DNA from 2 places in the Streptomyces sp. IBSBF 3136 genome. Region 2 is predicted to be linked to the other one. Evidence: riboswitches for the same ligand, from Rfam matches in the RefSeq annotation. Region 2 holds a riboswitch; the other holds the start of a gene.

Region 1 (15,510 bases), on a different contig from region 2:
GTGATGGACACCCGCAGCGGGCCGGGGGCCGGGCGGTGGCGGACGTGGACGGTGAGTTCCACGGTGGGGACCCAGCCCTTGAGGCCGATCTCGAAGGCGGTGGGCGGCAGCGCGTCCACCGCCAGGAGCAGGGAAAGGGGGTCGGCGTCGCGGCCGTCGGCGAGGCCGAACCAGGCGCGCATCTCTCCCCTGCCCGAGGGCGCGCCGAGGGCCCAGCCGAGGGTTGCGGGGTCCAGCTTGAGCATCAGCCGGTCGGTGATGGCGGAACTGCCCGGCACCGGGGCGGGCGAGTCGTCCGGGCCGAAGCACTGCTCCAGCGGCGGGATGGCGGGCGGTGCCGCCGTCGTGCGGACGTCGTCGGGGAGGGCGGAGAGGTCGCCGTAGGAGGCGAGGACGCGGATGCGCTCGACCTCGTTGCCCTCGTCGTCGTACTGCAGGAGCGAGGCCTGGCCGGTGGAGAGGGTGCGGCCGGTGCGGACCGTCTCGGTGCGGACGACCGCGGGACCCGGCTGGGACGCGGTCAGGTAGTGCGCCGAGACGGTGAAGGGGTCCGGGTGCGGGAGGGTGTCCGCGAGGGCCCGGCCGAGAACGGCCAGCAGGTAGCCGCCGTTGACGGCGCTGATGATGGTCCAGCCGGCGGAGAGGTCGATGTCGTAGACCCCGGGCTCGCGCCGGGTGACCGCGGTGTCGCGGTCGAACTCGCTGTCGCCGATCACGGCTCGCCCGGTGGGCGCGGTGGCTGCTTCTGGCATGGATGAACGGTACAACAGGTAATTACTAAGCGGTAGCTTTTCCGTTCGGCGTCCGAACGGCGCGATCCGGCCACCCGGAACCGCCCGATCCGGCCTCCGGGTGAGATCCCGGCAATTTCTCGGTAAGTGTCCGGACACGTCCACAACCCACGCCTCGCTGTTCCCCTCTATGGGGACATGAGCCTCACCGGGACTCCGTTCCTCTACACGACGATCGTATTGTCGGTCGTCGCCCTGATACTGCCGCTCACGCTCTGGTCGCGGCTGCGCGGGCCCAGGCCGCTGCGCACCGCAGCCCGGGTCCTCATGCTGCTGTTCACCCAGGGCACGGCCGTCGCGCTGGTCTTCGTGCTGGTCAACAACCAGAACAACCTGTACGACAACTGGGCCGACCTCCTCGGCACCGGCAACCACGTCCAGCAGGCCGCCGACCTCGGCCGGGACGGCACCGGCGGTCTGGCGCTGAAGCGGTTGCCCAAGGTCAGGCAGGTCTTCAGGCCGGCCGACGGACCCGGCATGCGCACGGCCGGCGGCGTCCGCGTCACCCAGCTCAAGGGCCGGGTCTCCGGGGTGAACGCCGAGGTCTACGTCTGGCTGCCGCCCCAGTACGACGAGCCGGCCTACCGCGGCAAGAAGTTCCCGGTGGTGGAACTGCTGCCCGGCTACCCCGGCTCGGCGAAGGCATGGTTCGGGTCGCTGAAGGCGCACGAGCAGCTGCTGCCGATGATGCGGGACGGCCGGGTCGCGCCGTTCATCCTGGTGGCGCCGCGCACCAACCTGCTGGCCGGCGTGGACACCGGCTGCGCCAACATCCCCGGTCAGGTCAACGCCGACAGCTGGCTCAGCGTCGACGTGCCCAAGATGGTGACGGACAACTTCCGCGCACAGCCGGCCCCCCAGGGCTGGGCGGTGGCCGGGTACTCGGCCGGCGCGCACTGCGCGGTCAAGCTGGCCGTGGCACACCCGGACCGGTACCGGGCCGCGGTGAGCATGTCGGGGTACAACGACCCGATCGGCGAGCGCAACTCGCTGGCCTCGCAGAACCCCGCGCTGCGCGCCGAGAACAACCCCTACCTGCTGCTGCGCAAGGCGGCCGTGCCGCCCCGCATCGCGCTGTACGTGTCCGGCGAGTCGGGTGACGGCTACCAGGCGGGCATGGCGCTGGAGTCCGTCGCCAAGGCGCCGACGACCGTGCACGTGGTCTTCCTGCCGCGCAGCGCCGGCGGGCACACGATGGCGCTGTGGCGGCCGCAGGTGCCTGCGGTGTTCCGCTGGCTGACCCTCCAGATGGGTCAGAACCGCGTGGGCGGCGAGGACCGGTCCCTCACCTCGGCGACCGCCGGGGCTACTCCTCGGTCACCGTCGACCGCCGGTTCCAGGCGCGCGGCGCTCGCCAGTGGAACCTCATCGCCAGCAGGCGCAGGGCGGAAGCGGTGACGGCCGCGAGCCCGCTGGTGAGCGGGGTCAGGGCGTCGTAGCGGATGCACAGCGCCACCATGGTGGCGCCGACGATCGCCGGGACCGCGTACAGGTCGCGGTCCCAGCGCAGCAGCGAGGGCACCTCGTTGGCGAGCACGTCCCGGAGCACACCGCCGCCGACCGCGGTGGCCAGGCCCAGGGTCGCGGACGCGGTCAGGTTGAGGCCGTAGCTGTACGCCTTGGTCGTACCGCTGACGCAGAACAACCCGAGGCCGGCCGCGTCGAAGACCAGGACGCCGGTCTGGATCCGCTCCACGTGCGGGTGCAGGAAGAAGACCACGAGGGTGGCGATCAGGGGGGTGAGGAAGTACCCCAGGTCCGTGAAGGCGGCCGGGGGCACGGCCCCGATGACCACGTCCCGGAACAGCCCCCCGCCCAGCGCCGTGACCTCGGCGAGCACCGCTATGCCGAACACGTCGAAGTTCTTGCGGACGGCCAGCAGCGCACCGGAGATCGCGAACACGAAGATGCCGATGACGTCGAGCGTGTGCTGGACGGAGGGACTGAAGAGTTGCTGGAGCTGCACCCTGCCATTCTCACCCAACAGGGCGCGTGAACCTTACAAAGCCAGGCTCACAGGGTGGGTTTCCCTGTTGTGAAGAGCCAGGTGCGGAAGAGGTCGTCCAGTTTGCGGCCGCTGACCCGTTCGGCGAGGCGGACGAAGTCGGCCGTGTCCGCGTTGCCGTACCGGTGCAGCCGGGTCCATGCGGGCAGCAGCCGGAAGAACGTCTTGTCGCCGATCTTCTCCCGGAGCGCCTGGAGCGTCATCGCGCCGCGCTGGTAGACGGCGGAGGCGAACATCGTGTCGCGCTGCGGGTCGGCCACCTGGATCTGCCAGAAGGAGGAGTCGGCGGGGCGGGCGTCGTAGGCGGCGCGGAAGGTGTCGTGGGCCGAGCGGGTGCCCTGGTGCTCCGCCCACAGCCACTGGGCGTAGGTGGCGAAGCCCTCGTTGAGCCAGACGTCCTTCCACTGCTCCACGCTCACCGAGTCGCCGAACCACTGGTGGGCCAGTTCGTGGACGATGGTCGTCTCGTTGCGCACGGCCGAGTAGGCGGGCTTGCTCTGCACCTCGAGCGAGAAGCCGGCCTCGGGCATGTCGTCGACGATGGCCCCGGTCTCCTCGAAGGGGTAGGGGCCGAACACCCGCGACCAGTAGTCGGTGGCGGCGGCGGTGACGGCGTACACGTCGACGCTGTTGCTGTCCTTGAGCACGGGGTCGACGGCGACGTAGATCGGGGTGCCGCCCGGGGTGCGGCCGGTGCGTACGTCGAACTTCCCGATGGTGGCGGTCGCCAGGTAGGTGGCCATGGGCCGGCTCTCCCGCCAGTGCGTGTACGTCGAGCCGCCCCGGTCGTACGTCGACACCAGCCGGCCGTTGGAGACGCCGGTCAGGCCCCGGGGCGCCTTGATCCGGATGTCGTAGGTGGCCTTGTCGGAGGGGTGGTCGCTGGAGGGGAACCAGGTGGAGGCGGCGTTGGGCTCGCAGGCGACGAAGACGCCGTCGGCGGTCTTCATCCAGCCGTACTTGGAGCCGAAGACGATGGGGCCGCTGAGCGGCTCGGGGACACCGCCGTAGGTGACGGTGACGGTGAAGTCGCGGCCCTCGGCCAGGGTGCCGCGCGGGGTCACCGTGACCTCGTCGCCGTCGCGGGTGAACTTGGCGTGTCTGCCGTTGACCTCGATCGCCGTGATCCGGAGCTGCTGGAGGTCGAGGTCGAAGGAGGAGAGGTTCTGGGTGGCGCGCGCGGTGAGGGTCGCCCGGCCGTCGAGGCGGCCGGTGTCCGGGGCGTAGGCGATGTCCAGGGTGTAGTGGCGGGCGTCGAAGCCGCCGTTGCCGAGCCGGGGGAAATAGGGGTCACCTGTGCCGGGGGCGCCCGCGGTGGGGGCGGGTGCGGCGGCGATGACCAAGGAAGCGGCCGCCGCGGTGGCGACGGCCGCTGAACGTGCCGAACGGGAGAGTGCCATGAGTCGTCCCTTTCGAGCGTGTGCCGATCAGTGGTCGGACACGGACGACTCTGCACTCCCCCGTTCAGGCATGTGCATGACTTTGCCCAGTTGTCATGTGCTACTTGTCGGTTGACTCCTGGGAGTCGGCGGCCGGTTCGGACTTGCCGGTCGAGACCTTCGCACCGGGGCCGGTCTTCGGACCGGTCTCGGCCGCGGCCTCGGCGGCCGCCGACTCCTCGGCCACCGCCTCGTCCTCGGCACCGGTGTCCTCGGCGGCGGCCTCGTCCTCGCCGGCGGCCTCCTCCGAGGCAGCCGGCTCCTCCTCGGCAGTCTCCTCGGAGGCAGCCGGCTCGGCGGCCGGCTTCTCGACGGCGGTCTCCTCGGCGGCGGCCGACTCCACGTCGGCCGACTCCGCGGCGGCAGCCGTCTCGTCGGTGGCAGCCGGCGTCTCGGTGGTCGCCGGCGCCTCGGTGGTCGCCGGCGTCTCGGCAGCGGCCGCCTTCTCCGCCACCGGTTCCGGCTTCGCCGAGTCGTCGGAGACGACCGCGTCCGGGACCAGCTCCGACGCCTTCTTCGCCACCGACAGCAGGACGGTGTCCTGCGGCGCCTGGTCGGCGAAGTTCTCCGGGTGGTGGCAGGCGACCTGCTGACCGGTCCTCAGCTCCACGAGCTGCGGCTCGGTCGTCTTGCAGATCTCCGTCGCCTTCCAGCACCGGGTGTGGAAGCGGCAGCCGGACGGCGGGGCGATCGGCGAGGGCACGTCGCCGCGGAGCAGGATGCGCTCGCTCTTCTGGCCACGGCGCTTCGGGTCCGGCACCGGCACCGCCGACATCAGCGCCTTGGTGTACGGGTGCATCGGCGCCTCGTACAGCGAGGTGCGGTCGGCGATCTCGACGATCTTGCCGAGGTACATCACCGCGATACGGTCCGAGACGTGCCGCACCACGGAGAGGTCGTGGGCGATGATCACGTAGGTCAGGCCGAGTTCCTGCTGGAGGTCGTCCATGAGGTTCACGACCTGCGCCTGGATCGACACGTCGAGCGCGGACACCGGCTCGTCGGCCACCACCAGCTTCGGCTTCAGGGCGAGCGCGCGGGCGATGCCGATGCGCTGGCGCTGACCGCCGGAGAACTCGTGCGGGTAGCGGTTGTAGTGCTCGGGGCTCAGACCGACCAGTTCGAGGAGCCGCTGGACCTCCTTCTTCACCCCGCCCTCGGGCTCGACGCCCTGGAGCCGGAAGGGCGCCGAGACGATCGAGCCGATGGTGTGCCGGGGGTTCAGGGAGCCGTACGGGTCCTGGAAGATCATCTGGATGTCGCGGCGCAGCGGACGCATCTGCCCGGTCTTCAGCCGGGTGATGTCCTGGCCGTCGAAGGTGATCCGGCCGCCGGTCGGGTCCTGGAGCCGGGTGATGACCCGGCCCATGGTCGACTTGCCGCAGCCCGATTCGCCGACCACGCCCAGGGTCTCGCCGCGACGGACCTCGAAGTCGATGCCGTCGACGGCCTTCACCGCGCCGACCTGGCGCTGGAGAATGCCCTTCTTGATCGGGAAGTGCTTGGTCAGACCCTCGACCCGGAGCAGCACGTCGCGGTCCTCGGGAGCGGACGCCTGCTGCGGGATCACGGCCTGGGCCTCGTCCGTCTTCTTGGTCTCACTCACAGCTTCGGCGCAATCTCTTCGGTCCAGATCCGCTCACGGTCCTCGGCCGGGAGGTGGCAGGCGGACCAGTGCCCGGTGCCCACCGGTTCCAGCTCGGGGCGCACCGTGCGGGTGACGTTCCCCTTGGGGATGTCCGCGTACGGGCAGCGCGGGTGGAACGCGCAGCCCGAGGGGATGTTGATGAGGCTCGGCGGCTGGCCCTTGACCGGGATGAGCCGTTCGGAGGTCTCGCGGTCGATGCGCGGCATCGAGCCGAGCAGACCCCAGGTGTAAGGGTGCTGCGGCTTCTCGAAGACCTCGTTCGCCGGACCGCGCTCCACGCACCGACCGCCGTACATCACGAGGACGTCGTCGGCGATCTCGGCGACCACGCCGAGGTCATGGGTGATCATGATGACCGCGGAGCCGAACTCCTTCTGCAGGTCCCGGATCAGGTCGAGGATCTGCGCCTGGACGGTGACGTCGAGGGCGGTGGTCGGCTCGTCCGCGATGAGCAGCTCGGGGTTGTTCACCAGCGCCATGGCGATCATGGCGCGCTGGCGCATACCGCCGGAGAACTCGTGCGGGTAGCCGTCGACGCGCTTGGCCGGCTCGGGGATGCCGACCCGGTCGAGCATCTCGATGGCCCGCTTGCGGGCGACCTTCTTGCTGACCTTGTGGTGGACCCGGTACGCCTCGACGATCTGGTCGCCGACCTTGTAGTACGGGTGCATCGCGGACAGCGGGTCCTGGAAGATCATCGCCATCTCGCGGCCGCGGAGCTTGCGCACCTCGTCCGGGGCGGCGGAGACCAGTTCCTTGCCGTCCAGCCAGATCTCGCCGGTCATCCGCACGTTCTTGCCGCGGGTGCCGAGCCGGTGCAGGCCCATGATGGCCTGCGAGGTGACCGACTTGCCGGAGCCGGACTCGCCGACGACGGCGAGGGTCCGGCCCTTCTCCAGCGAGAAGCTGAGCCCGTCGACGGACTTGACCAGGCCGTCGTCGGTGGGGAAGTGCACCTTGAGGTCGCGGACCTCGAGGAAGGCCTCGGGTGCCGTGCCGGGGGAGGTGGGCTCCCCCACTGCGGCACCGGTCTTGGAGAGTTCGGTCACGAGAGCCTCACCCGCGGGTCGGCGGCGGCGTAGAGCACGTCCACCAGGAGATTTGCGAAGACGACGAAGAACGCGGCGAGCAGGGTCACGCCGAGGATCTTGGGCAGGTCGTTGTCGGTGATGCCCTGCACCGCGTACTGGCCGATGCCGGGCAGTGAGAACACCGACTCGGTGATCACGGCACCGCCGAGCAGCAGGCCGAGGTCCATGCCGAAGACCGTGATGATCGGGGTGAGCGCGGCGCGCAGGCCGTGCCGGGTGACGACGGTGCGCTCCCGCAGGCCCTTGGCGCGGGCCGTGCGGATGAAGTCCTCGTTCATCGTCTCCAGCATGCCCGAGCGGGTGAGCCGCGCGTAGATGGCGGAGTAGAGCAGGGCGAGCGAACACCACGCCGGGAAGAGGGTGTTGGCCCACTGCGAGGGGTTCTCGGTGAACGGGACGTACGTCTTGCCGAAGATCGGCCACTGATAGGTGAAGAGCAGGATCGCCAGGTTGCCCGTGAAGAACATGGGCAGCGACACGCCGGTGAGCGCGATGCCCATGAAGGTCCGGTCGAGGACCGAGCGCGGCTTCAGCGCCGAGATGACACCCGCCGCCACACCCGAGAGCAGCCACATCACGGCGGCACCGACGGCCAGCGAGAGGGTGATCGGAAGACGGGAGGTGAGCTCCGGCCACACTGCCTGGTGGTTCTTGAAGGAGTAACCGAAGCAGGGTGCGTCGCAGTGCACCGTGGTGGGGCCGAGGTCGTAGGTGGCGCCGGCCACGATCCCCTTGATGAAGTGCCAGTACTGGACGTAGACAGGCTGGTCCAGACCGAGGTTGTGCTTGACAGCGGCGATGTCCGCCTTCGACGGGCTCTTGCCGATGTACTGCTGCGCCAGCTGATCCGCTGTCTGGCCGGCAAGCCGTGGCAGCAGGAAGAAGATGGCGAAGGTGACCGCGGAGACGACCAGCAGCAGGATCACTGCCGCGAACGTCCGGCGGAGGATGTACGAGATCACGGGGACCGGCGCTGGTGCCCGCGGGCCGCGAAGCCCGCGGGCACCAATGCCTTCACCTGCCTTCCGGGGCTGCTACTTCGACGCGACGCCGATGTTGAGGTAGTCGTACTGACCGCTGAAGGCCGCCGTGGAAACCAGGTTGGTGTAGTTCTGCGGGCGGGCCAGCAGGACCTTGAAGTAGGTCAGCGGGACGAGGACGGCGTCGTCCATGGTCTTCTTGTCGATCTGGGTGTAGAGGCCGTTGCGCGCGCTGTCGTCCTGCGTGCCGATGGCCTTGCCCAGAAGGCTGTTGACGTCCTTGTTGTCGTACTGCGACAGGTTGGTGTTGCCGGACTGGCTGATCGCCTTGCCGTTCAGGATCTGCTGCAGGAAGCCGTAGCCGGAGGGCCAGTCGGCACCCCACTGCATCATGATCAGGCCGACGTTCTGCTTCTCGGTGAACTTCGGCACACCCGCGTAGTCGGTGAAGTACTTACCGGACGGGAACTGCTTCAGGCTGGCGTTGATGCCGACCTTCTTCAGCGAGTTGATGATCGCCGTGGCGGCGTCGATCTCCTGCGGACGGTCCGAACGGGCCGAGATGTTGGTGCTGATCGACGACTTGCCGCAGGCCTTGAGCTGCTCCTTGGCCTTGGCGGCGTCACCCTTGTTGCCGGAGGTGGCGTAGACGTCGGACTTGGCGTAGCCCGGGATGTCCGGAGGCAGGACCGTGGAGGCGATGTCGCCGCGGATCGGGCCGCCCTCGGCGGTCTGCACCGAGACCTTGTCGATCGCGTACTGCACGGCCTTGCGGCACTCGACCTTGTCGAACGGCTTCACCTTGGTGTTGATCGCCATGTAGACGAGACGGCCACCGAAGGTGTTGTCCGTGTTGGCCTTCTTCGAGGTGTCGGTGAGGACCTTGGCCTGCGTGGAGGCCTGGACACCGGCACCGGCCAGGTCGATCGCGTCGCCGGCCAGGACGTCCTGGTCGATGGTCTCCGGGTTGACCTTCAGCTTGACGACGATCTTGTTCGGCAGCTGCTTGCGCAGCGGGTCGGTCTTCGGGTCCCAGTTCTCGTTGCGCACGAGCACGGCCTGCTTGCCGTCCTCGTAGCTCTGGAACTTGTAGGAGCCCGACGACACGATGTGCTTGACGTAGTCGACGCCCTTGTCCTTGGACTGGGGCACCGGAGCCGTCTGCGGGGCGGCGACCAGGTAGTCGAACTCCTGGAACGCCTGGTTCAGGTGGAAGACGATCGTGGTGTCGTCCGGCGTCTCGATGGACGACAGGCCCTTGGCGCTCTTGTCCTTGTAGGGGCCCTTGTACTTGTCGCCCTTGGCCATGAACTGCTGGAAGTAGTTCGGGCCGAGGGAGAGCACGTCACGCGCGAAGTTGGAGCGCTCGACGGCGTACTTGACGTCCTTCGAGGTGATCGCGGTGCCGTCTTCGTACTTCAGGCCCGAACGCAGCTTGTACGTCCAGGTCTTGCCGCCCTCGCTCGGGACGCCCTTGCTCGCGGCGAGGTCCGGGACGAGGGTGTTGCCCTTCTCGCCGGCGCCGGGCTGGAACGTCATCAGCGGGCGGGCGTAGAGCCGGCTGAGGTTGTACATGTACGCGTAGTACGTGTTGCCGGGGTCGAAGGAGTCCGGCACGTCGGACAGCTCGTAGGTGAGCGTGCCGCCCTTCTTGTCGGAGGCGTTGACGACGCCCTTGGTCGCGGCGTTCGCGCCGGCCGACGAGGTGCCGTTGTCTCCCTTGTTGTCATCGGCCTTGCTGCAGCCTGCAACGAGCAGACTGGCGGAGCCGATGGCCGCGATCGCGGCCAGCGCAGACCTTCGCATGATGGGCGCTTTCCCCTCCATAGTCGGAAACTTTTTGGACTCTCGGCGGCAGGCGTCAGCGGCTGCGCGGGTCGAGAGCATCGCGGAGACCGTCACCGAGCAGGTTGAACGCGAGGACGGTCACGAAGATGGCGAGACCGGGCACGATCATGTACTCGGGGTCGACCTGGTAGTAGGTCACCGCTTCGCGGAGCATGCCGCCCCAGGACGCCTGCGGGGGCTGGATGCCGACGCCGAGGAAGCTCAGGGACGCCTCGAAGAGGATGTTGGTCGGGATGAGCAGCGTCGAGTAGACGATGATCGGGCCGACCAGGTTGGGCATCAGCTCCCGGAACAGGATGTACGGGCCCTTGGCACCCATGCCGCGGGAGGCGTCGACGAACTCGCGCTCACGCAGGGCGAGGGTCTGGCCGCGCACGATCCGGCCCAGGTAGGGCCAGTTGAAGAAGCCGATGACGAAGATGAGCACGCTCAGGTGGAGCGGCAGCCCGTTCAGGCCGAACGCGCCGCCCTGCAGGGTGGCGGAGATCGCGATGGCGAAGAGCAGGAGGGGGAAGGCGAGGAAGGTGTCCATCAGGCGGCTGATGACGTTGTCGACCCGGCCGCCGTAGTAGCCGGCGACGACACCCATGATCGCGCCGATCACGTTGGACAGGATCGTGGCGCCGAAGGCGACCACCAGCGACACCCAGGAGCCCTCCAGGACGCGGGTGGCGATGTCCCGGCCGAACTTCGGGTCCACGCCGAGCGGGTGGTCCGCGCTCATGCCACCCCAGCCGCCCTTGGGCAGCGAGGTGTCGGGCGTGATCAGGTCCTGATGGAAGGCGTTCGGGTCGAGACCGAACATGGCCTGGATCGGACGGGAGAGGACCGCCAGAAGAATGAGCAGGATCACGATCACACCACCGGCGACCGCGACCTTGTCCTTCTTGAACCGGGTCCACGCGATCTGTCCAAGGGAACGACCCTCGATCTGCCCCTTACCGGCGCCTTCGAGCACAGCTTCCGGCTGTGCCTCGGCCGCCGCTCCGGTGGTCTCGATCGGTGCGGTCACTGTGAACCCGACCCCTCTCGCCGGTGGTGACCGGCCTGCGCCTGCCGCGGTTTGCGGCTTTGTCGACTTGCTCGACCACGAGGTCTCCACCTGTGGCCTGAGTCGCGAGTCTTCAGCGTCGCCGCGATCACCCGCCAGAGCTGACGGGGAAAGTATGCGCAAACGTGATGCAGTCCAGGGGATTCCGTTATCCGATCAGCGGGTAACGGCCAGCGAACGCGGGGCACTTGGGGCACCGGGTGACTATCTCCGTGAAACGGGACGAACCGGCGCTGATCTACGCGCGAAGAAGTCCGCGGTTCACCGGAGACACCGCCCTACGTCCAAGGAACGGACTGCGCGGACCCGTCGGTCAGTAGCCCCCGTGGACCGGCGGATAGCCGTACCCGGCGGCCGGCCCCTGGGGCTGGGCCTGGAGCTGCGGCTGGGGCGCGGCCGCGTGCGCGTCGCGGTCGTAGAAGGGCCGGGCGTTGGCCCGCATCCACAGCACCACCGGGTCGTAGTCGTCGGTCATGGCGACCGTGGACACCGGCAGCCCCTCGGGCACCGCTCCGACGGACTGCTGCATCATCGCCCGCACCGAGTCGACCGTGGCCGGCGAGGTGTCGTACACGTCCAGGCCGATGGCGAGGTACGGGGCGCCGAGCGCGGGCTGCACCCAGGCGCGGCGCAACGCGCGCAGGGCGGGCGTGCGGTGGGCGTTCTGTGCGAGCAGCGCGTAGAACTGGGAGACCTCGATGCCCGGTTCCGACAGGCTGAGGGGCCCGGCGGGCTGGCGGTCAAGGCCGGTGGCGATCCGGCGCAGGTCCGGCCAGGGGACGCCGACACCGCCGCCCGGGGCGTGCGGGTTGAGCCAGAGGCCGTAGTGGTCCGGGTAGAGCGTGCGGGCGACGTCAAGTCCGTCGACCACCTCGTAGGAGCGGTTCCAGCCGCTCGCCGAGAGTTCCTGCGCGGAGGTCACGCAGGGGGCGTAGCTGAACCCGTCGACCTCCATGTTCCCGTACTGGGCGTCGGGGGACCCGCCCTGGCCGTGCCACAGGAGCATCCAGATCTGGCCGGAGGAGGGGGTGGCGAGGGCGCGCAGCAGTGCCTCGTAGGCGTCGTACCGCCCGGGGGTGACCTGGCGCAGCATGTGCTCGACGCTGCCGCTTGGGCTCGCGCTCACCTGTCCGTACCGCCCCTTCGGTTCTTGCCCTGTGTGTGGAGACAGCTTATGCGCCCAAGGGCTCGGGGCCCCGTGTTCGTGCGCGGGTGCGGGTCGCTCCCGGCCGGTCGCGCAGTTCCCCGCGCCCCCCGGTCGTCACGCCGGCTTTCAGTGGCCGTACTGGTAGAAGGGCCGGACGTCGGTCTTCAGCCAGTCGCCGACCGGGTCCTGGGCGACGTCCAGGAGGATCAGGTTGACCGGCCACTTGACCGGGACTTTGCCGAGGGCCCGGCCGAGGGCCTCCAGCGGCAGGGCGCGCAGGTCGCCCTCCCACTGGGAGAGTTCCACCCCGACGAACATGACCGGGTCGGCCGTCTCGACGGCCGCGAGGCAGCGGCGGGCGGTGACGACCACGCCGGTCGCGGCGAACTCGGCGGCGGCCGCGGCGAGGAAGTCGACCGGGTCGTCCTGCCAGTCGGGCTCGAAGAGGCGGACCCGGCCGCCGGTGCCGGGACCGTCCAGCGGGGTACGGCCCGCGCGGCACAGCTCGGCCACCGCCTCCGGCGGCAGCGGCACGCCCACCACGCCGCCGGGGTTCACCGCGATCCCGGCCTGCGGGGGCAGGCCGCGGGCGAACTCCACCGCGGGGGCGATGGTGTACGACATGTGGGAGCCGGCCGCCTGGTGGAGCTGCTCCTCGGAGCTGAAGACCGGGACGAACACCTGGCCGTCGATCTCCATCGTGGGCAGGTCGAGCGGACCGCTGTGCGGACCGCCGCCGTTGGGCAGCGGGATCCAGACGAAGCTGCGGCCCAGCACCTCGATGATCCGCCCGCCGGCCGTGGGTATGCCGAGGGAGGCCGAGAGCACCTCCTCCAGCTCGTTGCCGGGCCAACCGCCGTGCGGGTGGGGGTGCGCCTGTGCCGGGAAGTCCGCGGGAATGTCCGCCGGGAAGTCCATCTGCCTACCGCCTGCTGGGAACCGTGCCTGTGGAGCAGAAGGCTAGCGGGTGCCTGTGACAGGCCCCGGCCCGATCAGCCGGTGAAGTCGATGCGCTGCAGGGCGTCCACCGCGGCCCGGTCGAGCAGCACCGCCGAGCCGCAGCCCGCGGGCGGTTCGCCGCGTTCCACCGCGCGCAGCAGCCGTGCGGTCGTGCGCCGGTGCCGGCGGAAGGCGTACCGGGACACCGCGCGGCCGCGCTCGCGCTGCCCGTCCTCGGCCGTCCGGGCCGTCACGTCGAGCAGGACCAGGTGCAGGGTGCCGCCCCGGCGGCGGGCCTCCCGGGCGAGCCAGGCACGCACCCAGGACTGGGTGCCGCAGTCGTGCACCACGAGGCCCGTGCCGGTGCGCAGGGCGCGCCTCAGCCCCGTGTAGTGCGCGAGGCGGACCAAGGGGCGGTAAAGCGCGTAGGGCAGGAAGCGGGGCATCCGGGTGTCCCAGCGGTCCCGGGTGTCCTGGGAGTCGACGCGCGGCCCGGGGACCGCGCGGCGCATCAGGGTGGACTTGCCGCTGCCCGGCAGGCCGGTGACCACCACCACGTCACGCGGCCCGAAGAGCAGGGCGCGCGGGCCGTGGCCGGCGCGCTCGCGCAGGTCGCGCACGGCGGCGGCGGGGCGCCCCGCGCGGTGTTCGAGGGCCGGGGCGGAGGGCTGTCCCGGCACCGCGACGCCCGCGGTGGTGACGTAGGCCGTGGTCCTGTTCACCGTCATCGTCCTCCCCTGGGGCTCGACAGATCCCCTGCCCCGCGACGTTAAAGAGAAGGTAATGGTTCGGGCCCTGCGGTTCGGTACGCGTACTGCCACAGGTCGGTCACAGATGCGGGCCCTGACGGGCGGGGGCGTGGCGTGCAATGATGTGCCCGCCAACTGCATACCGGCCGTTTGAATCCGCGCGGGAGAGTTCCCAGCCTCGTTCGCTGGGACGCCGAAGGAGCAAGTCCCTCCCTTGAATCTCTCAGGCACCGTTACCGCGTGGGCGAGGCACATCTGAAAAGCGGGCCGCTGCGACAGTGGCTCCACCCAAGGTGCAAGCCGTGACCGACCCCTCGCGGGGATCATGGCGAACCTCTCAGGTTCCGATGACAGATGGGGAGGAACGACCTCGCCCTCCCCCGCGCTCGGCTGCGTTCGCGTGGGGGGACCCCATCCGCCCCGGGAGACGACCGACCGATGAGCAGTACCGAACTCCGTCACACCGCGCTGGACGCCCTCCACCGCTCGCTCGGTGCGACGATGACCGACTTCGCGGGCTGGGACATGCCCCTGCGCTACGGCTCGGAACGCGACGAGCACCTGGCCGTGCGCACCAAGGCGGGTCTCTTCGACCTCTCCCACATGGGCGAGATCACGGTGACCGGCGCCGGCGCCGCCGCCCTGCTGAACCACGCCCTCGTCGGCAACATCGCCTCCGTCGGCGTCGGGCGGGCCCGCTACACCATGATCTGCCAGGCCGACGGCGGCATCCTGGACGACCTGATCGTCTACCGGCTCGCCGAGACCGAGTACATGGTCGTGGCCAACGCCTCCAACGCCCAGGTGGTGCTGGACGCGCTGACCGAGCGCGCCGAGGGCTTCGACGCCGAGGTGCGCGACGACCGGGACGCCTACGCGCTGATCGCGGTCCAGGGCCCGGAGTCCCCCGGCATCCTGAAGTCGCTCACGGACGCCGACCTGGACGGCCTGAAGTACTACGCGGGCCTGCCGGGCACCGTCGCGGGCGTCCCCGCGCTGATCGCCCGTACCGGCTACACCGGCGAGGACGGCTTCGAGCTGTTCGTGAAGCCCGAGCACGCGGTCGAGCTGTGGCAGGCGCTGACCAAGGCCGGCGAGGGCGCCGGCCTGGTGCCGTGCGGCCTGTCCTGCCGGGACACGCTGCGCCTGGAGGCGGGCATGCCGCTGTACGGGCACGAGCTGACCACCGCGCTGACGCCGTTCGACGCCGGCCTCGGCCGGGTGGTGAAGTTCGAGAAGGAGGGCGACTTCGTGGGCCGCGAGGCGCTGGCCGAGGCCGCCGCCAGAGCCGAGCAGAACCCGCCGCGCGTCCTGGTCGGCCTGGTCGCCGAGGGCCGCCGTGTGCCGCGGGCCGGGTTCGCCGTCGTCGCGGGCGGCGAGGTGATCGGCGAGGTCACCTCCGGCGCCCCCTCCCCCACCCTGGGCAAGCCGATCGCCATCGCGTACGTCGACGCGGCGCACGCGGCGCCGGGCACCGAGGGCGTCGGCGTGGACATCCGCGGCAGCCACGAGCCCTTCGAGGTCGTGGCACTGCCGTTCTACAAGCGCCAGAAGTAGACACTGGGCGCGGTCCGTCACCACGGCGTGACCCTGCGCACACCGGCCTGCCCCCGGCAGGTCCAGCAGTCCCCCTTCATCAGCACTCCCGCGCGTACAGGAGAATTCAGGCCATGAGCAACCCCCAGCAGCTGCGCTACAGCAAGGAGCACGAGTGGCTGTCGGCCGCCGAGAACGGCGTCTCGACGGTCGGCATCACCGAGTTCGCGGCCAACGCGCTCGGCGATGTGGTCTACGCCCAGCTCCCCGAGGTCGGGTCCACCGT
Region 2 (15,510 bases):
AGCAGAGCCAGCGTTCGGGAACGCCGAGAAGACTGAGAAGGGCACATCGTGATCGCCGTATTGGGCCTCGTCGTGGGAGTCGTGGCCGGCTTGTTGGTCCGGCCTGAGGTTCCGGCGGTCGTCGAGCCTTATCTGCCGATCGCCGTCGTGGCGGCGCTGGACGCCGTGTTCGGTGGTCTGCGGGCCATGCTGGACGGCATCTTCGACGACAAGGTCTTCGTGGTGTCGTTCCTGTCGAACGTGGTGGTGGCCGCGCTGATCGTGTTCCTGGGCGACAAGTTGGGCGTGGGCGCGCAGCTGTCCACGGGTGTGGTGGTCGTGCTCGGCATCCGGATCTTCTCCAACGCCGCGGCGATCCGACGGCACGTCTTCCGGGCGTGAGACCGATGAGCAACCAGGACGAGCAGCCGGAGAACAAGCTGCGCAGGGAACTGCCCGACGAGGTGCCGCCTGCGGCTCCCGAGCCCGAGCGGCCGGCCGCCGAGGACGCCGAGGCGTCGCTCACCGGGCGGCAGCGGCTGGTGAAGGGGCTGTGGCCGCTGCGGATCACGCGTGCCCAACTCATCGTGGCGCTGCTGCTTTTCGGTCTCGGCTTCGGGCTGGCCGTGCAGGTGGCGTCGAACAGTGACAGCGACGGGGCGCTGCGCGGCGCACGCCAGGAAGATCTTGTTCGTATCCTCGATGAACTGGATTCCCGTACTCAGCGTCTTCAGGACGAGAAGCAGGGACTCGACAAGCAGCGCCAGGAGCTGCAGAGCAGCTCCGACCAGGCGGCCGAGGCGCGTCGGCAGACCGCCGAGAAGGAACGGCAACTCGGCATTCTGACGGGCAGTGTGGCGGCGCAGGGTCCCGGCATCACGATGACGATCGAGGACACGAAGGGGACGGTCAAGGCGGACATGCTGCTCGACGCGATCCAGGAGTTGCGCGCGGCCGGCGCGGAGGCGATTCAGGTCAACGGGGTGCGTGTCGTCGCGGGCACCTATTTCACCGACTCCGGCAAGAGCGTGAGCGTCGACGGGAACAAGATCAACGCCCCCTATCGTTTCAAGGTCATCGGTAAGTCGCAGGATCTGGAGCCGGCGCTCAACATCCCTGGAGGTGTGGTGCAGACCCTGGAGAAGGAGCAGGCCACGGCGACCGTCGAGCGGTCCGGCAAGATCGTCGTGGATGCCTTGCGACAGGTGAAGCAGCCTGACTACGCTCGGTCGTCCTCCCAGTGAACCGTCGGTGCATGGGGGACGTCCGGCACGGGCATGAGGTTGCGGGGGGTCGACGCACCGATGGGGCGGTGCGTGGTGGAAACTGTCTGGTGGCTACGGACGTTGTCAGGATGTCCGGGTCGGCCGGTGTAGGCAATCAGGGTTCGTCCTGCCCCACGGGCGGGTCTGTTTCGGTCAAGGGGAATCGCCCGTGAAGTTGTTTGCGAAGTTGTTCGGCAAGAGCGCACGAGAGGGCAGCGACAACGCGACCGCTCGTCATCGCGCAGAGCCTGACGCCGAGGGCCAGCGTCCGCTGTTCCGTGACCAGGTGGCTGGTCCGGGCGGTGACATTTCCGGAGGTCAGGGCGCGGCGTCTGTTGACCCTGCCCAGTCCGGCGGCATAGGTTTCGGGCAACCGTCAACCTCAAGTGCGGGTGGAGGGTTTGCTCCGGGCCCGTACGCTTCCAACGCCCCCGCGGGGCAGCCGCGGCAGGAGGATCCGTCCATGTCGGTCCTGGTGTGTACGAGGTGCGGTAACCGCAATGCGGAGAACGCGCGCTTCTGCTCGAACTGCGGTGCGCCGCTGCGTCCCGGTGTGACGCCGGAGCGCCCGTCCGAGACCACCTCCACGATCTCGATCTCCGGTCTCGAGGCGTACGACGCCGAGGTGACCGGGCAGACGCAGATGCCGATGCTCTCGCCCGAGGCGCAGGCCGCGGTCGACGCGCTGCCGGTGGGTTCGGCGCTGCTGGTGGTGCGGCGGGGCCCGAATTCGGGCAGCCGCTTCCTGCTGGACAGCGATCTGACCACGGCCGGCCGGCATCCGCAGAGCGACATCTTCCTGGACGACGTGACGGTCTCCCGTCGGCACGTGGAGTTCCGGCGCGCCGGGGACGGTTCGTTCACGGTGGCCGACGTGGGCAGCCTGAACGGCACGTACGTCAACCGGGAGCGGATCGACCAGGTCGCTCTGTCGAACGGCGACGAGGTGCAGATCGGCAAGTACCGGCTGGTCTTCTACGCGAGCCGGCAGGGCATCTGACCCTCCGGACTCCGTCCGGGGGGACCCCCAGGGAAGGTCCATGCTTCAAACACCGAGCGGCGGTGCCCGAAGCGGTACCGCCGCCACGGACAGAGGGCTGATGAGCATCGGCTCGGTGCTGAACCAGCTGCGCGAGGAGTTCCCCGAAGTCACGATCTCCAAGATCCGCTTCCTGGAGTCGGAGGGCCTCATCGAGCCGCAGCGGACCCCTTCGGGGTACCGCAAGTTCAGTGCCGGGGACGTGGAGCGTCTCGCTCACGTCCTGCGGATGCAGCGGGACCACTATCTGCCGCTGAAGGTGATCCGCGAGCACCTGGACGCCATGGAGCGGGGCGAGGCGGTCGCGCTGCCCGTCGTGGGGCGCCAGCGCACCGGGGAGGACGTGCCGGAGTTCCCCGAGCGGCCGACGGTGGCGCGGATCGGGCGCGGCGAGCTGCTGGCGGCGGCGGACATCGCCGAGGGGGACCTGCAGGAGTGGGAGTCGTACGGGCTCATCGCTCCGCTGGAGGACGGGGTGTACGACGCCGAGGCCGTCACCGTGGCCTCGCTGGTGTCCGAACTGGGCCGGTTCGGTATCGGGCCGCGTCACCTGCGGTTGATGAAGGCGGCGGCCGACCGCGAGGCGGGGCTGGTGGACCAGGTGGTGGCCCCACTGCGGCGCCACCGCAATCCGCAGACCCGCGCGCACGCCGAGGCCCGCACGAAGGAGCTGGCGGCGCTCACCATGCGGCTGCACGCGTCGCTGGTGCAGACGGCGCTCGGCGTCCGGTTGCCCTGAGCGACGGGGTGTGCCGGCGGCCGGATCGGCCACCTGTTCCCGGCCCGACTACCCAAACGTCCCGGGCACGGCCTAGGGTTGCTGTGTGAACGAGCTCGATGTCGTAGGTGTCCGGGTCGAGATGCCCTCCAACCAACCGATCGTGCTCCTGCGCGAAGTGGGGGGCGACCGCTACCTCCCCATCTGGATCGGGCCGGGGGAGGCGACGGCGATCGCCTTCGCCCAGCAGGGCATGGCCCCCGCGCGGCCGCTGACCCACGACCTGTTCAAGGACGTGCTGGAGGCCGTCGGCCAGGAGCTGACCGAAGTACGCATCACGGATCTGCGTGAGGGCGTCTTCTACGCGGAGCTGGTCTTCGCCAGCGGGGTCGAGGTGAGCGCGCGTCCCTCCGACGCCATAGCGCTCGCTCTGCGCACCGGGACGCCGATCTACGGCAGCGACACGGTGCTGGACGACGCCGGCATCGCGATCCCGGACGAGCAGGAGGACGAGGTGGAGAAGTTCCGCGAGTTCCTCGACCAGATCTCGCCCGAGGACTTCGGCAGCAGCAGCCAGTGAGGGCGGGCCGGCCGGGAGGTCCGCGTGTCCGCCGACGGGGTGGGCCGGCGGCTCGTGGCGGCCACGGGCACGGCAATTGCCACCGGCCATTGAGAGCGTCCTACGGCCCTGCGCGAGAGCATTCGGCTAGCCTTTCCCCGCGGTGAGGTGCGGGAAACCACTCCTAGGGTGATTATCACTCGGCGTGCCGAGTGTGGCGATCGTTGACGCACCCCTGGTGACTGCCTACCGTCGAGAAGGCAGGTCAAGGACGGAGGTCGGCGTGAGAACGAGCGGCGACGGTACGGCTGGGGGTGCCCCCGGACGAGGGTTCGGGGAGAGCGGTCCGTACCCTCCCCCGAGTTCTCAGCCGCGTGCGCGCGGGGGGTACGCCCATTCCGGCAGCGCGGTCGACCCCGCCCCGCAGCGGCCGACGGCGGTGCCGAACGGCGGAGGGGCGGCGTCCATGGAGACCGAGGAGATCGGCTACCGCGGGCCCACCGCCTGCGCGGCCGCCGGCATCACCTACCGGCAACTGGACTACTGGGCCCGCACCGGGCTCGTCGAACCGAGTGTGCGGGCCGCCTACGGGTCGGGCACGCAGCGCCTCTACAGCTTCCGCGACGTCGTCGTCCTCAAGATCGTCAAGCGGTTCCTGGACACCGGTGTCTCGCTGCAGAACATCCGCACGGCCGTCCAGCACCTCAGGGAACGCGGTTTCTGCGACCTGGAGCGCATGACGCTCATGAGCGACGGCGCCACGGTGTACGAGTGCACCTCGCCCGACGAGGTCCACGCGCTGCTCCAGGGCGGCCAGGGCATCTTCGGCATCGCCGTCGGCGTGGTCTGGCGGGACGTGGAAAGCGCGCTCTCGCAGCTGCACGGTGAGCGTGTCGACACCGGGGAGACGCTGGTCGGGCCCAACCCGGCGGACGAACTGGCGCGGCGGCGCAACCGGGCCGTCTGACGCGGCGTCCGGCGGGGCGGTCCGACGGGACCTCCGTGCCCCGGCGTTCCCCGCCGGGGCAATGTCAGTGCCGTGGTGCAGCATCGGACATGTGAGAAACGCGCCCACGATCCTGCATCTCGACATGGACGCCTTCTTCGCCTCGGTGGAGCAGGCGTCCAAGCCGAGCCTGCGCGGGAAGGCCGTCGTCGTGGGCGGGCTCGGACCACGCGGGGTGGTGGCCACCGCGTCGTACGAGGCGCGTGTCTTCGGGGTGCACTCGGCGATGCCCATGGCCCAGGCACGCCGGCTGGCGCCCAACGCCGCGTATCTCGTGCCCCGCTTCACCCTCTACCGGTCGATCAGCGAGCGGGTGATGGCGCTGCTGCGCGAGCTGTCACCCCTGGTGGAGCCGCTGAGCCTGGACGAGGCGTTCGTCGACCTGGAGGCCGCGGGAGCGGCCTGGGACGAGGCCTCGGCACGGCTGGCCGGGGCGAAGTTGCGCGCGGACATACGGGCGGCCACGGGCCTCACCGGGTCGGTGGGTCTGGCGGCCTCCAAGATGCTCGCGAAGATCGCCTCGGAGCAGGCCAAGCCCGACGGGCTGGTGCTCATCGAGCCCGGGACCGAGCGGGCGCTGCTGGGCCCCATGTCGGTGCGGACCCTGCCGGGGGTGGGTCCGGCCACCGGGGATCATCTGCGGCGGGCCGGGATCAGCACGGTCGGGGAACTGGCCGAGGCGGGGGAGGACGAACTGGTCCGGCTGCTGGGCAGGGCGCACGGGCACGCGCTGTACGCGATGGCGCTGGCCCACGACGAGCGGCCCGTGGTGGCCGAGCGGGAGACCAAGTCGGTGTCGGTCGAGGACACCTACGACGTGGACATCCACGACCGGACGCGGGTCGGTCTCGAGGTGCAGCGGCTCGCCGACCGGTGTGTCGGGCGGCTGCGCGGTGCGGGGCTGTCGGGCCGGACCATCGTGCTGAAGGTGCGGCGCTACGACTTCTCGACGCTGACCCGTTCCGAGACGCTCCGCGGGCCCACCGACGATCCGGCGGTGATCCGGGAGGCGGCCGCGCGGCTGCTGGAGGCCGTGGACACCACGGGCGGGGTGCGGCTGCTCGGCGTCGGTGTCTCCGGGCTGGCCGACTACACCCAGGAGGACCTGTTCGCGCAGGCTGCGCAGCCCTCGCGGGCGGCGGAGACGGAGGAGGAGGCGGCGGGAACACCGGGAGCGGAGCCCGAGGCCGTCGCGGAGCGGCCGGAGCCGGTGGAGCGGCGCTGGCGGGCCGGTCAGGACGTGCGGCACGCCGAGTGGGGCCACGGCTGGGTGCAGGGCAGCGGCCTGGGCCGGGTGACCGTGCGCTTCGAGACGCCTCTGTCGGAGCCGGGGAGGGTGCGGACGTTCCGGGTGGAGGAGCCCGCGCTGGAGCCGGCCGATCCGCTGCCGCTGGTGCCGGACGCGGACCCGCTGCCGCGGGTTTCGCCGTGAGGGGTGGCTCAGGTCTCCTCCGTGCCCGCCAGCTTGCCGAAGTCGTGGTCGGGGAACGCGCGGGGCGGGATCACATCGAGACCGTAGTGGTGGTAGAGCTGCAGTTCCTGTTCGGGGGAGAGGTGGCGGCCGACGCCGAAGTCGGGAGCGTCCTTGATGAGCGAGCGGTCGAAGGGGACCTGGAGGGCACCTTCCACCAGTTCGCTGGGCTCGAGGGGCACGAAGGCGTCCCGGGAGAACAGGCCGGTGCGTATGGCCGCCCACTCCGGCACGCCCGTCGCGTCGTCGAGGTACACCTCGTCGATGGTGCCGATCTTGGTGCCATTGCGGTCGAACGCCTTGCGGCCGATCAGGTTGCGCGGATCGATGTCGGTCTGCACGGTCCCTCTCCCTCCAGCTGGTCGCAACTCATCCGTAAGCACAACAAAAGAGCACATTCGGGGAGGCGGCCACTCGAGGGCTCGGGCGTTGACCTCGCTGGTACGCTGACAGCGGCTGCTGACCCCGTGCGGGAGAGTCCTCCGACCACCTCGGAGGCGCCGAAGGAGCAAATCCTCCCCGGAATCTCTCAGGCTCACGTACCGCACGGACGAGGTCACTCTGGAAAGCAGAGCGGATGTCGCCGGCGTCCGCTCTCACCGACGGTGAAAGCCGGGCGCTTCGGGCGCCCGGTGAAGCTCTCAGGTTGAGATGACAGAGGGGGAGGCCGTCGGGACACCCGCGCCGTGGTGTCCCTCGAAGGTCGTGTCAGACCAGGAGGCCTCCGCAATGACCGCCCATCGCATTCCGCTCTCCGAGCTCGAAGCGGGCATCCCCTTCGAGCAGCGCCACATCGGGCCCGACCAGGAGGCGCGGGCCAAGATGCTCGCGCACGTCGGCTACGGCTCCCTCGACGAGCTGACCGCCGCCGCCGTTCCGGATGTGATCAAGAACGCCGACGCCCTGGACCTGCCGGGCGCCCGCACCGAGGCCGAGGTCCTCGCCGAGCTCCGCTCGCTGGCCGACCGCAACCAGGTCCTGGGTTCCATGATCGGGCTCGGATACTACGGGACCTTCACCCCGCCGGTCGTGCTGCGCAACGTCATGGAGAACCCCGCCTGGTACACGGCCTACACGCCGTACCAGCCGGAGATCTCGCAGGGCCGCCTGGAGGCCCTGCTGAACTTCCAGACGATGGTCGCCGAGCTGACCGGCCTGCCGACCTCCGGCGCCTCCCTCCTGGACGAGGGCACCGCCGCCGCCGAGGCGATGTCGCTGTCCCGGCGCATGGGCAAGAACAAGAAGGGCCTGTTCCTGGTCGACGCGGACGCCCTGCCGCAGACCATCGCCGTCATCGAGACGCGCGCCGAGCCGACCGGCGTGGAGGTGGTCGTCGCCGACCTCACCGACGGCATCCCGGCCGACATCGCCGCGCGCGAGATCAACGGCGTGCTGGTCCAGTACCCGGGCGCCTCCGGTGCCGTGCGCGACCTCAAGCCGGTCATCGAGCAGGCGCACGGACTGGGCGCGCTCGTCACCGTCGCCGCCGACCTGCTCGCGCTCACCTTGCTGACCTCCCCGGGTGAGCTGGGCGCCGACATCGCCATCGGCACGACCCAGCGCTTCGGCGTACCCATGGGCTTCGGCGGGCCGCACGCGGGCTACATGGCGGTGCGCGAGAAGTTCGCGCGCAGCCTGCCCGGCCGTCTCGTGGGCGTGTCCGTGGACGCCGACGGCCACAGGGCCTACCGCCTCGCGCTGCAGACCCGTGAGCAGCACATCCGCCGTGAGAAGGCCACCAGCAACATCTGTACCGCGCAGGTGCTGCTCGCCGTCATGGCCGGCATGTACGCCGTCTACCACGGTCCCGAGGGCCTCAGGACCATCGCCCGCCGCACCCACCGCTACGCCACGGTCCTCGCCGAGGGTCTGCGGGCCGGCGGTGTCGAGATCGTCCACGGCGCCTACTTCGACACGCTCACCGCCCGCGTCCCGGGCCGGGCCGCCGAGGTCGTCGCCGCCGCCCGCGCCGGCGGCGTCAACCTGCGCGCGGTCGACGCGGACCAGGTCTCGCTGGCCTGCGACGAGACGACCAACCGGGCCCAGCTCGCCGCCGTCTTCGCCGCCTTCGGCGTCGAGGGGGACATCGAGGCCCTGGACGCGGCCGCCGAGGAGGCGCTGCCCGAGGCGCTGCTGCGCACCGACGACTACCTGGCCCACCCGGTCTTCCACGAGCACCGCTCGGAGACCGCGATGCTGCGCTACCTGCGCAGGCTCGCCGACCGCGACTACGCGCTCGACCGCGGCATGATCCCGCTGGGCTCCTGCACCATGAAGCTCAACGCGACCACCGAGATGGAGCCGGTGACCTGGCCCGAGTTCGGCCAGCTGCACCCGTTCGCGCCCGCCGAGCAGGCCGAGGGCTACCTGACGCTCATCCACGAGCTGGAGGACCGCCTCGCCGAGGTCACCGGCTACGACAAGGTCTCGCTCCAGCCGAACGCCGGTTCGCAGGGCGAGCTGGCCGGCCTGCTGGCCGTGCGCGGCTACCACCGCGCCAACGGCGACGAGCAGCGCACCGTCTGCCTCATCCCGTCCTCCGCGCACGGCACCAACGCCGCCAGCGCCGTGATGGCCGGCATGAAGGTCGTCGTCGTCAAGACCGCCGAGGACGGCGAGATCGACGTCGCCGACCTGCGGGCCAAGATCGAGCAGTACCGCGACGAGCTGTCCGTCCTGATGATCACCTACCCGTCGACGCACGGCGTCTTCGAGGAGCACGTCGCGGACATCTGCGCCCAGGTCCACGAGGCCGGCGGCCAGGTGTACGTCGACGGCGCCAACCTCAACGCCCTGGTCGGCCTCGCCAAGCCGGGCCACTTCGGCGGCGACGTCTCGCACCTGAACCTGCACAAGACCTTCTGCATCCCGCACGGCGGCGGCGGCCCCGGCGTCGGCCCGGTCGCGGTCCGCGGGCACCTGGCCCCGTACCTGCCCAACCACCCGATGCAGCCGGCGGCCGGCCCGGAGACGGGCGTCGGCCCGATCTCGGCGGCGCCCTGGGGCAGCGCGGGCATCCTGCCCATCTCCTGGGCGTACGTCAGGCTGATGGGCGGCGAGGGCCTCAAGCGCGCCACCCAGGTGGCGGTGCTCTCCGCGAACTACATCGCCAAGCGTCTCGAGCCGCACTACCCGGTGCTCTACACCGGCCCCGGCGGTCTGGTCGCGCACGAGTGCATCATCGACCTGCGCCCGCTGACCAAGGCGACCGGCGTGAGCGTGGACGACGTGGCCAAGCGCCTGATCGACTACGGCTTCCACGCGCCCACCATGTCCTTCCCGGTGGCCGGCACGCTGATGATCGAGCCCACCGAGTCCGAGGACCTCGCCGAGCTGGACCGTTTCTGCGACGCGATGATCGCCATCCGCGCGGAGATCGAGAAGGTCGGCTCGGGCCAGTGGCCCGCGGAGGACAACCCGCTGCGCAACGCCCCGCACACGTCGCGGGCGCTGGGCGGGGAGTGGGACCACGCCTACAGCCGCGAGGAGGCCGTCTTCCCGGCCGGTGTCGTGGCCTCCGACAAGTACTGGCCGCCGGTGCGCCGCATCGACCAGGCCTTCGGCGACCGCAACCTGGTGTGCTCCTGCCCGCCGCTGGACGCCTACGAGGACTGAGGCGAGTAGTACAGGAGGGCCCCCGTCCGTGCAGGGCGGGGGCCCTCCCGCGTCCCGCGCCCGGTCAGGCGGTGGCGAGCGCCACCTCGGTCGCCTTGATCAGGGCGATCACGTCGGAGCCCACGAACAGTCCCAGGTCGGTGGCCGCGTCTTTGGTGATCGCCGCGGTGAGTTCGGCGCCGGGCAGGGTGACCTTCACCGTGGCCATGACCGTGCCCAGTTCCAGGTGGGTGACGGCCCCGGCCAGCTGGTTGCGGATCGACAGGCCCTCGTCGCGGCTCGTGGCGATGGAGACCTCCGTCGACTTCACCAGCGCGCGGACGGCCGTGCCCGGGGCGAGGCCGAGCTGCTCGACGGCCTCCAGGGTGACGGCCGAGGTGAGGTCCTGCCCGCCGTCGAGGCGGACCTTGACGGTGGCCATGACCCCGCCGGGGCGTACCTCGGTGACGGTGCCGGGGAGCTGGTTGCGGATGCTCAGTGTCATGGGCACCCACCGTAGGGCGCGCGGGCGTTCAGGCCGGGTACGCGTGCGTCTGGGTCGCCTTGACCGTCGCCCAGACAGCGGCGCCCGGGTGCAGGCCGAGCTCCGCAGCGGCGACCGTGGTGAGGTCGGCGGCGAGCGGCAGCCCGCCGGTGAGGTCGGCGCGGATCTGGTCGCCGTGGGTCTCCAGGCCGGCCACCTCGCAGCGCCACAGGTTGCGGGCGCTGGCCCCCGTGGGCCGGTCCCGGAACAGGGTGACGGCGCCCGGCGGGAAGGCCACGAAAACGGGTCCGGACAGCATCTCCGTGGTGGTGATCGTGGCCCCGGCGTCGAGCCGCACCGTGTGGCCTTCGGCCTGACCCCGGTAGAGGTTGAGGCCGACGAGCTGGGCGATGTAGTCCGTGCGCGGACGGCGGGCGATGTCCGACGGGGTGCCCTCCTGCACGACCCGGCCGTGCTCGACGACGACCAGCCGGTCGGCGAGCACCATGGCGTCCAGCGGGTCGTGGGTGACCAGGACGGCGACCGCCTCGAACTCGGCGAGGTGCCGGCGCAGCTGGGCGCGGACCTCCAGCCGGGTGCGGGCGTCCAGGGCCGCGAGCGGCTCGTCGAGGAGCAGCAGCCGGGGCCCGGTGGCCAGGGCGCGGGCGAGCGCGACGCGCTGGGCCTGGCCGCCGGAGAGCCGGCGGGGCTTGGCGCCGGCGTGGTCGGCCAGGCCCATGCGGTCCAGCCAGGCGGCGGCCTGGGCGCGTGCCTCGGCCTTGCCGGTGCCCTGGCAGCGCGGTCCGAAGGCCACGTTGTCCAGGGCGGACAGGTGCGGGAAGAGCAGGTAGTCCTGGAAGACCACGCCGACCGGGCGGGACTCGGGCGGTGTGTGCTCCAAGGATGCGCCGTCCAGCCGCAGGTGGCCGTCGGTGAGCGGGACGAGACCGGCGAGGGCGCGCAGCGCGGTCGTCTTGCCGGCGCCGTTGGGTCCCAGCACCGCGACGACGTCACCGGGGGCGGCGGTCAGGGCGACGTCGAGCCGGAAGGGGCCCCGGTCCACGACGAGCCGGGCGTCGAGTCCCCACTCGCCCCGTACCGCGAGGTCGGGCTTGCGGGAGTCGGTGTCGGTCATGGGTCCGTCCGTCGGCACAAGGGGGGGCACAGGTGCGGGGTCGTCGTCCTCCATCCTGACGGCATCGTCAGGATCCCGTCAGCCACCGGTCGCGCAGTCCGGCGAGCACCGCGATGGACACGGCGAGCAGGACGAGGCTGAGCGCGATGGCGGCCTCGGGGTCGTTCTGCAGGGCGAGGTAGACAGCGAGGGGCATGGTCTGGGTACGGCCGGGGAAGTTGCCCGCGAAGGTGATCGTCGCGCCGAACTCGCCGAGCGCGCGGGCCCAGGCCAGGACCGCGCCCGCGGCGATGCCGGGGGCGATCAGCGGCAGCGTGACCCGGCGGAACGCGGTGAAGCGGGATGCGCCGAGCGTGGCGGCCGCCTCCTCGAAGCGCGAGTCGGCGGCCCGTAGGGTGCCCTCGACGCTGATGACCAGGAAGGGCATGGCGACGAAGGCCTCCGCGACCACCACGCCCGCGGTGGTGAACGGCAGGGTGATTCCGAACCAGGAGTCGAGCCACTCGCCGACGACGCCGTTGCGGCCCAGGGCGAGCAGCAGCGCCACCCCGCCGACCACGGGCGGCAGGACGAGCGGCAGGGTCACCAGGGCCCGCACCAGGCGGCGGCCGGGGAAGTCGGTCCGGGCCAGCAGCCAGGCCAGCGGCACCCCCAGAACGAGGCACAGCGCGGTCGCCGCCGTCGCGCTGACCAGCGAGAGCTGGAGCGCCTGCCACACCTCGGCGCTGGTCAGCTGGTCCGGCAGGCTGCTCCAGGGGGCGCGGACGAGCAGCGCGACGAGCGGCAGCAGCAGGAACGCCAGGGCGGCGAGGCCGGGCACCAGCAGGGGCAGCGGCACCCCGCGGGCACGACGGCGCCGCGGCCCGCCCGTGCGGGGGCGGGTCGCGGCGCCGGGCTCGTCGAGCGAGGTCACGACTTGAGGAACCCGGCCTCGCTCAGGACCCGCCCGCCCTCGGCGGACCGCACCAGCGTGATGAACGCCTTGGCCGCCTCGGCGTTCTGGGCGTTCTTCAGCAGGGCGATCGGGTAGTCGTTGATGGCCTTGGCCGACTCGGGGAACTCCACGCCCTCCACCTTGTCACCCGCGGCCTTCACATCGGTCTTGTAGACCACCGCGGCGTCGGCCTCCTTCAGCTCGACCTTCGTCAGGGCGCCCTTGACGTCCTGCTCGTAGGAGACCGGGGTGAGCTTCAAGTCGCCGGCGTCGAGGGCCTTCTGGGCGGCGGCGCCGCACGGCACGGTCTTGTCGCACAGCACGACCTTCAGACCGGACTTGGTGAGGTCCTTCAGGGAGGTGACCTTGTCGGGGTTGCCCGGCAGGGTGGCGATCTCCAGCCGGTTGCGGACGAAGGTGGCCGGGGTGCCGACCGCGTCCTTCTTGCCCGTCACGAGCGCCATGGTCTTGGGGCTGGCGGCGGCGAACACGTCCGCGGGGGCGCCGCCGGTGATGCCTGCGGCGAGGGCGTCGCTGCCGCCGAAGTTGAAGGTGACCTTGGTGCCCGGGTGCTGCTGCTCGAACTGCTTGCCCAGGGCCGTGAAGCTCTCCTTCAGGGAGGCCGCGGCGAACACGGTGACCGTGCCGGACAGATTCGGGGAGGCGGAGCCGGACTTGTCCGACTTCGCGGAGGAGTCGTCGGACGAGGAGGAGCAGGCGCTGAGTGCCATCAGGGCGGCGGCTCCCGCACCGGCCAGCTGCAGCATCCGCCGGGTCCGGCGCACGGAACGGGTCATCGGGATCTACTCCTCGGGATCGGGGAACAACGGTCGCGCCCTGCGACGGCCGGGCTTCGGCCGTGTGGCGATGATACTGCCGCATCTGCTAGCCGTAAGTCTCCTGTCGCATTGCATGAGCTGCGGACTCGCGACTTGTAGCTTGCATGTGCGTTTGTACAGCGCCCGTCGGCGGGTACGGTTTTCCGGGAGGTGGTCGCAGGTGGAGCTCGCGGAACTCGCCCTGACCGGAGATCTGGTCCGACCGGCACGGCTGACCGTCCCGGATCTGCTGCGCCGCCCGCAGCACGAAGTGCGGGTCAGCTTCGAATGCGCGACCAGCGGCGTCCAGCATCACCGGTTCACCGGCCCGCGCCTGTACGACCTGCTCGCCGACGCGGGGCCCGTGTTCGACCCGGCGCGGCGCAAGGACCGGCTGCGCTTCCTCATCGCCGTCACCGGCACCGACGGCCACCGCGCCCTGCTGTCCTGGGCCGAGATCGACCCCGACTTCGCCGACGCCCCCGTCCTGCTCGCCGTCACCGCCGACGGCATCCCGCTGGACGCGGCGGGCCCGCAACTGGTGCTTCCGCAGGACCGGTGCGGGGGCCGGCACATCAGCGGCATCACGGCGATACGGGTCGACGGCGGGTACGGTTTCGGCGCTCCACTGCCCGCGACACCCGGTCGCGCGTCAGCGGCGGCTCCGTGAGCCGCACGCCGGTCGCGTCCCGCACGGCGCCGGGGCGACCGGACTGACGGGGCTCTCCGCCGGCTCGGGAACTGCGGGAACCGACTCAGACGCGGTCGATGTGCACGTTCGTGGACTTCACCCGGGCGGTTGCCTCCATGCCGACCTCGAGGCCCAGCTCCTCCACGGCCTCCCGGGTGAGCAGGGAGACCAGCCGGTGCGGGCCCGCCTGGATCTCCACCTGCGCGGCGACGTCACCGAGCTTGATGGCGGTCACGATGCCCGGGAAGGCGTTGCGCACCGAGGTGGAGGAGACCTCCTCCTCGCCGGCGCCGCCCGCCTTGGCCAGTTCGACCGAGAACGCGGCGAGGTCCCTGCCGTCGATGAGCCGCCGTCCGGCCTCGTCGCGATGGGTGGTCACCCGGCCGGCGTCGGCCCAGCGGCGGGCGGTGTCCGGGCTCACGCCGAGCAGCCGCGCCGCCTGGCCGATCGTGTAGGACTGCATGCGGGTCACGATAGGGCCACCGGTGGGGGAGAGGCGGCCTGGGGCCGAGGGGCCGGCCGGGGGTCAGCCCGTGTGCACGCGCGGCCGGCGGGCTCGGTCGCGCTCCGCCTCGCGCAGCACCTCGCGGGTGACCGGGGCCACCTCGCCCTGACCGAAGAGGAAGAAGCGCAGGAAGTTGGCGAACGGATTGCCCTCGGTCCACTCGAAGTAGATGTGCGGGGTGCAGCCCGTCAGGTCACGAACGTGGAGGAGGAGAGCGGCCAGGGCGTTGGGCACGGAGGCGGACTCCACGCTCAGGACGCGGTACCGGCCGTGCATGACCTCGCCGTGTACGGTCAGGCCCCCTTCGAACTCGGAGGGGTCGGTCACCGTCACCTCGACGAAGACGAAGTCGTCCTGCTCGGGCATGTCGTTGTCGGCGCGGATCTGCTCGATCTTGTCGCGGTACTCGGCCTTGTCGCGCCGGTCGGGCTCGTTGGCGATGAACCGCATCTTGCGGCTGGCCATGTCCCGGACGAAACGTTCCGCCATCGGGTCCATCGTCACGCTGGTCACCCGTAGCTCGAAGGCGCGGGCCAGCCGGGACAGCAGCGAGACCATGATGATGCCCGCGATGAAGCAGGCGCCGATCTTCACACCGTCCGGACGCTCGATGACGTTGACGACGGTCGTGTACAGGAAGACCACCGAGATGACCGCGAACGTGACGGTCCAGCGCCGCTGCCGCGCCTTGCGGGCGGCGATGGTCACCGCGATGGCCGCCGAGCTGATCAGCACCAGCACACCGGTGGCGTAGGCACCGCCCTGCTTGTCCACACTGGCGTCGAAGATCCAGGTCACCAGGAAGGCGATCAGGGTGAAGACGATGACCATCGGGCGCACGGCGCGGGCCCAGTGGGGGGCCATGCCGTAGCGCGGGAGGTAGCGGGGCATGAGGTTGAGCAGGCCCGCCATCGCGGAGGCGCCCGCGAACCACAGGATGGCGATCGTGGAGACGTCGTAGACCGTGCCGAAGGCCCCGCCCAGGTACTGGTGGGCGAGGTAGGCGAGCGCGCGGCCGTTGGCCGGGCCGCCCGGCTTGAACTCGTTCTCCGGGATCAGCAGCGTGGTGATGAAGCTGGTGGCGATCAGGAAGCAGCTCATGATGACGGCCGCGGTCGTCAGGAGCTTCTTGGCGTCCCGGATCCGGCCCTTGGGGAGGGCCTCGGTGTCGCTCGCGTCGCCACGGACGTGCGGCATGACGGCGACGCCGGTCTCGAATCCGGACAGGCCGAGGGCGAGTTTCGGGAAGACGATGAGGGCGACGCCGATCATGACGAAGACGTTGCCGTGTTCCGCGGTCAGCGCGTTGGCC

What was found. Region 2 has a riboswitch for glycine ahead of gcvP (aminomethyl-transferring glycine dehydrogenase). Riboswitches for the same ligand answer to the same signal wherever they lie in the genome.
Region 1: linked by a shared signal. The riboswitch ahead of gcvT (glycine cleavage system aminomethyltransferase GcvT) and the one ahead of gcvP (aminomethyl-transferring glycine dehydrogenase) in region 2 are both predicted to bind glycine.

What each region holds. Positions count from the first base shown of each region.
Region 1 is NZ_JAJSZC010000017.1:1,611-17,120, reverse strand. It holds gene V7E45_RS06005 (thioesterase family protein) at 1-752, opposite strand, end outside; gene V7E45_RS06000 (alpha/beta hydrolase) at 930-2,189, shown strand; gene V7E45_RS05995 (trimeric intracellular cation channel family protein) at 2,098-2,757, opposite strand; gene V7E45_RS05990 (M1 family metallopeptidase) at 2,805-4,196, opposite strand; gene V7E45_RS05985 (ABC transporter ATP-binding protein) at 4,297-5,841, opposite strand; gene V7E45_RS05980 (ABC transporter ATP-binding protein) at 5,838-6,932, opposite strand; gene V7E45_RS05975 (ABC transporter permease) at 6,929-7,936, opposite strand; gene V7E45_RS05970 (ABC transporter substrate-binding protein) at 8,009-9,760, opposite strand; gene V7E45_RS05965 (ABC transporter permease) at 9,816-10,814, opposite strand; gene V7E45_RS05960 (enhanced serine sensitivity protein SseB C-terminal domain-containing protein) at 11,167-11,946, opposite strand; gene V7E45_RS05955 (enhanced serine sensitivity protein SseB) at 12,127-12,918, opposite strand; gene V7E45_RS05950 (AAA family ATPase) at 12,993-13,667, opposite strand; glycine riboswitch at 13,840-13,937, shown strand; glycine riboswitch at 13,938-14,052, shown strand; gene gcvT (glycine cleavage system aminomethyltransferase GcvT) at 14,127-15,245, shown strand; gene gcvH (glycine cleavage system protein GcvH) at 15,359-15,510, shown strand, end outside.
Region 2 is NZ_JAJSZC010000059.1:16,562-32,071, reverse strand. It holds gene V7E45_RS15510 (DUF881 domain-containing protein) at 1-52, shown strand, start outside; gene V7E45_RS15505 (small basic family protein) at 49-381, shown strand; gene V7E45_RS15500 (DUF881 domain-containing protein) at 387-1,223, shown strand; gene V7E45_RS15495 (FHA domain-containing protein) at 1,414-2,244, shown strand; gene ftsR (transcriptional regulator FtsR) at 2,285-3,022, shown strand; gene V7E45_RS15485 (bifunctional nuclease family protein) at 3,108-3,581, shown strand; gene V7E45_RS15480 (MerR family transcriptional regulator) at 3,844-4,527, shown strand; partial or broken gene V7E45_RS15475 (DNA polymerase IV) at 4,619-6,085, shown strand; gene V7E45_RS15470 (PRC-barrel domain-containing protein) at 6,007-6,378, opposite strand; glycine riboswitch at 6,498-6,592, shown strand; gene gcvP (aminomethyl-transferring glycine dehydrogenase) at 6,767-9,652, shown strand; gene V7E45_RS15460 (TOBE domain-containing protein) at 9,717-10,136, opposite strand; gene V7E45_RS15455 (ABC transporter ATP-binding protein) at 10,165-11,250, opposite strand; gene V7E45_RS15450 (ABC transporter permease) at 11,318-12,163, opposite strand; gene modA (molybdate ABC transporter substrate-binding protein) at 12,160-12,981, opposite strand; gene V7E45_RS15440 (molybdopterin-dependent oxidoreductase) at 13,184-13,672, shown strand; gene V7E45_RS15435 (TOBE domain-containing protein) at 13,758-14,156, opposite strand; gene V7E45_RS15430 (amino acid transporter) at 14,220-15,510, opposite strand, start outside.